DNA from 2 places in the Lysinibacillus sp. GJ-1 genome. Region 2 is predicted to be linked to the other one. Evidence: predicted binding sites of a transcription regulator. Region 2 holds the regulator's gene; the other holds the start of a gene.
The links. Region 2 encodes CtsR, which represses protease genes until heat stress. Its sites were predicted from a motif close to ATGGTCAATAAAGGTCAAACA; they were not measured.

Region 1 (3,427 bases), 830 kb from region 2:
ATTTGCAATAATATGTTCGCTACATCTGGATGCGCCTTTTCAATTTCATCGAGTAAAACGACAGAATATGGATTACGGCGAACAGCTTCTGTTAATTGACCGCCTTCTTCATAGCCAATATAGCCTGGAGGTGCACCTACGAGACGTGATACACTATGTTTCTCCATATATTCACTCATATCAATACGAATAAAATGCTCCTCTGAATCAAATAGCTGTGCAGCAAGTGCTTTAGCTAGCTCTGTTTTACCAACACCCGTTGGCCCTAGGAATAAGAAGCTACCAATTGGACGATGTGGGTCTTTAATGCCTGCTCTTGCACGCCAAACCGCTTCTGTAACAAGTTGAACAGCATTATCTTGCCCTACCACCCGTTCATGTAACGTATCTTTTAAACGCAATAATTTCTCACGTTCCCCTTCAACTAACTTTGTAACAGGGATACCTGTCCAACGAGATACAATAGAAGCAATCTCTTCCGAAGTCACTTCTTCACGTAAAATACGTGTCTCACTACCGTTTTCTAATTGCTTTTCCATTTCTTGAATTTCTTTTTCAAGTGCAGGAATTTTCCCATGTCGTAATTCCGCTGCTTTATTTAAATCATATTTACTTTCCGCTTCGTCTAAATCACGGCGGTACTTATCTAGTGACTCACGTTTTTTCTGGATACCTTGCAGTGTTTCTTTCTCTGCTTCCCATTGTTGACGCATGCCTTCGGATGAACTTTTAAGCTTTGTTAACTCTTCTTGTAATTGTTCAAGGCGTTTTTTACTCGCCTCGTCCTTTTCCTTACGCAATGCTTGTTCTTCAATTTCTAACTGCATAATACGACGAGTCACCGCATCTAGCTCTTGTGGCATCGAATCAATTTCTGTTCGAATCATCGCACATGCCTCATCGATTAAATCAATCGCTTTATCTGGTAAAAAACGTTCCGTAATATAGCGATTTGAAAGCTCAGCAGCAGCTACAATTGCTCGGTCATGAATGCGCACTGCATGATGTAGTTCAAAACGTTCTTTTAAACCACGTAAAATCGAAACGGTATCTTCAATAGATGGTTCACGTACAAGCACTTGTTGGAAGCGACGTTCTAAAGCAGGATCTTTTTCAATATACATACGATATTCGTCTAATGTAGTCGCTCCTATACAATGAAGTTCACCACGTGCAAGCATTGGCTTTAACATATTACCTGCATCCATTGCACCATCCGTTTTACCCGCACCAACAATTGTATGAATTTCATCGATAAATAAAATAATGCGCCCTTCAGATTCTTTCACTTCTTTTAGCACACCTTTTAATCGTTCTTCAAATTGCCCACGATAACTTGCACCAGCTATTAATGCACTCATATCCAGCTCATATAGCACGCACTCTTTTAAACCTTCTGGCACATCACCTTTAACAATACGTTGTGCCAAGCCTTCTACGATGGCTGTTTTACCAACCCCAGGTTCACCAATTAACACAGGGTTATTTTTTGTTTTACGTGTTAAAATTCGAATGACATTACGAATTTCTTCATCACGCCCAATGACGGGATCCATTTTGCCGTTTTTTACTTCTTCGACTAAGTTACGACCAAATTGCTCTAATGGTTTTTTATCATCTGTTTGTTGAAATTGCATAATAGCACTCCTCTTCCCTTTTCATATTTTTATCCTAATTTTGCTTTATGAAAGTTTGACCTTTTTTGACTAACTTTATTTTACAACAATCGACAAAGCCAAGCAAAAAAAAAGCTCAAAAATTTTACACTGGCCAATGGGAAATTACGCTATAATAGTGGTATGTTTCGTTGTTTTAGTATATCGAAATGATTATCATCATCCTTTTGTAATACAGGTAATTTTTATTACAAAAAGAAAGAGATGTGTTTGATATATGGTACTAAAGGATAGTACACAAGAGAAAATAAAGGCTCTTTTTCAAAATAATGGCGTTTTCATCAAAGTGAATAAGGATAGTAAAATTTTCTTAGAAGGAGAACGTGCTAAAGAAATATATTATATTAAAACAGGCGCTATTTCGATTAGTCAGGAAACCGAGAGCGGCAAAGAATTAACCGTTCGAATTTGCGGTCCTGATAGTATAATTGGCGAGGGTTCATTATTTTGTAACCTCACGTATTTTTCGATGACGGCAAAAGTTTTAGAATCTTCCACGTTATATGTTTTAAGTCGTAAATCATTAGAGCACCTATTAGTTGAGCAACCGCAATTAATGGTAGAGTATATGAAGTGGTTGCAAACAGAAAATTTAAAATACCAAAGTCGTCTACGCGATTTAGTATTAAACGGTAAAAAAGGTGCTTTATTTTCAACGCTTATTCGCCTTTCGAATACGTACGGTCAGCCATTAGAAGATGGGTCAATTTTTATTGATTTTCCATTAACAAACTCTGAGATTGCGAACTTGTGTGCAACAAGTAGAGAAATGATTAACCGTATGTTGAACGATTTAAAAAAGCATCATATTCTATCCTTCGAAAAAGGCTATATTACGATTATAGATTTGCAATATTTAAAAGATGAAATTGCTTGTGAAAATTGTCCATTGCAAATTTGCCGTATTGATTGATTTAACAATTAGCCTTTTATTGCATCTTGGTTTTTTCTTCATATATTCACAGGGGGCTTGAACTAATTCCCTTCAGAATGCCCGTGTATATCCGACATTCCGCCTGTTAACAAAAAATGAAGGAAGCTAAATATAAAATCCCCGCTTACAGTTATGTGCAAGCAGGGATTTTTTATTCACTAGAAGAAACCACTAACGAACGCCTAACGCCATTTTCGCATAGCGAGACATCTTATCTTTTGACCAAGGTGGATTCCATACAATATTGACATTTGTACTTTTCACTTCTGGTAGTTCACTTAAAGCTGTATTCACTTGATCAACAATCACTGGTCCCATTGGGCATCCCATTGAAGTCAGTGTCATTGTAACGGTCGCTAAACCTTCGTCATCTAACTCTACATCATATACTAAACCTAAGTTGACGATATCAATACCAAGCTCAGGGTCAATTACATTTTCTAATGCACTTAGCATGCTGTCTTTCATATCTTGATCCATTTGTATTTCTCCTTCCAACATAGTGTTAACTTAATCATAGCAGATGCTTCTTATTATGCCAAATGCTGTGCAAGCCATTCCGTTGCTGCTAGCATACCATCACGTGTCACGGCATGACCAGCATGTTTATCTGCAATAAATTTTAAATTGCTCGGATTTTCTTCATAATATGCACGTAATGAACAATAAAAATCATACGTATCCTGAAATGGTACGGTTTTATCTTGCTCACCATGCCAAAAGAACACAGGTCGTCCAGCAAACTGTTCCGGTGTTAAACTAATATCATACGTTGCGAGAAGTGCGTTTGTTTTTTGTACTTCTTGTTCTGACATCG
Region 2 (3,427 bases):
TTGTTAAAATGCGTGCATGCGTTAATGTACCTAAAGCTCTGTATATCCGATCTTCTAAGGCAAGTTCCGCTTTTTCCATTAGCTTATTTCTTGCCTGCCGTTCTTTTTGAATAATTTTTTCTGCAACACTTTGAATGTCTGCTAAAATATCTTCTTCTGTTTTACCTAGTGTAATCTGATTCGATACTTGGTAAACATTACCTAAATTTTCGCTACCTTCACCGTATATACCCCTGACAGTCATCCCTAAACGTGTCATTGCATTGATAATTTGATTCATCTGACCTGTCAGTGTAAGTGCGGGAAGGTGCATCATAACCGAAGCACGTAAGCCAGTACCAATATTCGTTGGGCAACTTGTTAAATAGCCGAAAGTATCTCGAAATGCATATGGCAAGGCTCCTTCTAAGGCACGATCAATTTTATTTGCTTCCTCGTATGCCTTCTGAAGTTGAAAACTCGCCGTCATACATTGAATGCGTAAATGGTCTTCTTCGTTCACCATAATGCAAATTGATTCATCTTCAGATAGCAACATGGAGCCGACTTGCTCTTTTTTCGCAAGCTGTGGACTAATTAAATGCTTTTCAACTAAAATTTGACGTTGTAACGGTGTTAAATCTTTTATGGAAAAATAAGAATATCTTTCTTGAAGTTTCGGACTGTCTTGAATGGCATGTGTCACAGCCTGCTCTACTTGTAACGCTTCATTTTCTGAAAAAACTAAAGGGAAACGATAGCCGTCTAAGTTTCGAGCAAGCCGAATGCGTGTACTGATGACGATATCTGAATAATCATCCTCCATTTCCATCCATGCAGGTGTAGCTCGCGCTAAAAACGATTCAATCATCATGACACATCACCACCTTCGAATTGTAGCTGCTGTTCGAGATTTTTTGCTTCGTCGCGAAGCTTCGCTGCTTCTTCAAACTGCTCCTCGTCAACAGCGGCCTTCATGCGTTTTCGAATATCTTCAATTTGCTTTTTAATGACAAAAACATTGCTTCGAGCACCAGGCATTTTTCCTATATGCTGTGGCCCCGCTTGAATGCGATTAAATAGCTTTGGCAAATGCTCACTAAATGTGTCATAGCAACTGGTACATCCAAATTTACCTTCTTTTAAAAATCGCTTATACGTAAATCCACATTGTGGACATGTTTGTTGCTGAGGTGGCGCTTGCTGTTTTTCACCAACTTTTTGCCATGTAGGTGAGCCAAACCAATTGGATAACAATTGTTGAATCGATACAGGCTCTTGTTTAAACTCTGCATGGAACGGATGGAACTGCGAGGCACAGACATCGCAATAATGGTGCTCCACCTTCTGCCCATTTTGAACTTGTGTCACAGTTACTGTCGCATTGCGCTGCTTGCAATGTTCGCAAATCATTTCCCTCACCTCTTTACTTTTGCTTTTCGTATTTTATAGTGGTTAACATCGCTCGCAAAATTTTCGCTCGAATGCTGTCCCGTAAAGGTAGCTGCAAATCTAAAGTCGAACGGTCAACCGCTGCTAACATTAATTTCGCTTCTCGCTTTGAAATAACCTGCTCGTCAATTAAACGATATACTAAATCCTCCGCCACTGTTTGCGAGGCTCCACCTTCAATTTGTAGGAGCACATCATCAATCAAATCAATTTGTGAGTTTGCACGGACACGTAAAATTCGAATGTATCCACCCCCACCTCGTTTACTTTCAACAAGGTAACCCCGCTCGGCTGTAAATCTTGTATTAATTACATAATTTATTTGTGAGGGCACACATTGAAATTTATCAGCAATTTCACTTCGTTTAATTTCAATATGCCCTTCTCCACCTAATTCAAGTACTTGCTTTAAGTAGCCTTCTATGATGTCTGAAATATTACGCATGTTAGGAATACACCTCGCTTACCTCACTGACTTTGACTATCTTTGACTATCTTTGAGTATATTATACAAAACGCTTAAAAATAATTGCAATTAATTCGCACAGAGAAATGTCTAAAGCAATTTTTATCGTTGATTGATTGTAAAAAAATTTTAACCACTCGAAAACGTACTTATCGTTTAATGTACCCTTTTTGCTTATAGAAAAAACGCAAGCATATGCTTTTTGCATATACTTGCGTCTTTATCAATTATACCCAGCGACCGACAATCGGATAACGCCAAGGTTCCTCTGAAATAGCCTTTACGATTCCGATAATTGGTACGATGTATACCATAGCGATAAATATTAGTAAGAAAGGTAAACCAATTAATACAATACTTAAAATGCTGGCAATGACAATTAGTACGCCCATTGCGATTTGGAACAATAAAGCTTGCACAGAAACGTTTTTCACTTCTTCTTCCGAACTAATTAAGAAAAATATAATCGGCACTAAAAATGGCGCAAAAAACGCACTGGCATGTATGATGACCTTAGACCATTTTGTTTCCATCTATTCAACCTTCCCTTTTTAATATGTCTTTTTATTAATACTATTATTTACGGAGCAATACGCTAAATAGTTTCAAATCGTTTCGACAATTTTAAAATTATTTTGAAAGGTATGTGATACACAGATGGAATTTAACAGCACACTTGCGAACGAATATGAAAAAGGCATTCGTCGTACTTTACCGAGTTACGATACGATGCTACGTTTAACGAAAACTTTTTATCAATCCGCTTTACAAGAGAATGCTAGTTTTTTAGTTGTTGGTTCAGGCAGTGGCAATGAAATACTACAGTTAGCTGAACAAAGGCCACAGTGGTCCTTTGTCGGTATCGATCCATCTGAAGCCATGTTGGAAATTGCAGAAAACCGTCTACATTCACTACCAAATGCGATTTCATTACTACAAGGCACCATGCTAACTGCACCAATCCCTGCAACAAAGTTTGATGCTGCTAGCTGTATACTTGTACTTCATTTTATTAATTCCTATGAGGAGAAGCTTGCTACATTAAAAGGGATTGCAAGCCATTTAAAATCAGGGGCACCATTTGTGCTTGTTTCTAAATATGGACAGCTTAACTCTTCTGAAACAGAGCTACAATTTGACCTATGGCGCGCATATTGGCAGCAGCACACAAAACTTTCCACTACTGATTTAGCTAGCATGGAGCAGTCCATTCGCTCGCTTTCATTTATGCGTGAAGATGACATTGTTACGCTTCTACAGCAGGCAGGCTTTACACAGCCATCACGATTTTTTGCAACGACATTATTTGGTGGTTGGATATGCTATAAAGAGTAAGGTTCCATCCCTTCCTGATGCATCCTAGCAACTTAGTGGTGTACTATAAGTACTACGGGTATTTGATCTGACGTTTCCCATGTCTTCTTTTACTTCTCACGCTTTGAAGGGAGACTTCGTGCTTATTTAAAATGAGATAAACAGATTTGAGGTGAATGCCGTGATTCGCACGATGGCCATGACGAAAGATCAACA

Region 1: a site for CtsR is predicted at 1,690-1,710, ahead of LO754_RS03200 (ATP-dependent Clp protease ATP-binding subunit). Genes of this name have one in related genera too.

What each region holds. Positions count from the first base shown of each region.
Region 1 is NZ_CP088912.1:709,768-713,194, reverse strand. It holds gene LO754_RS03200 (ATP-dependent Clp protease ATP-binding subunit) at 1-1,637, opposite strand, end outside; gene LO754_RS03195 (Crp/Fnr family transcriptional regulator) at 1,894-2,589, shown strand; gene LO754_RS03190 (metal-sulfur cluster assembly factor) at 2,782-3,090, opposite strand; gene LO754_RS03185 (serine aminopeptidase domain-containing protein) at 3,144-3,427, opposite strand, start outside.
Region 2 is NZ_CP088912.1:4,570,123-4,573,549, forward strand. It holds gene mcsB (protein-arginine kinase McsB) at 1-853, opposite strand, end outside; gene LO754_RS22780 (UvrB/UvrC motif-containing protein) at 850-1,392, opposite strand; gene LO754_RS22785 (CtsR family transcriptional regulator) at 1,406-1,876, opposite strand; gene LO754_RS22790 (DUF4870 domain-containing protein) at 2,125-2,430, opposite strand; gene LO754_RS22795 (class I SAM-dependent methyltransferase) at 2,555-3,232, shown strand; gene corA (magnesium/cobalt transporter CorA) at 3,393-3,427, shown strand, end outside.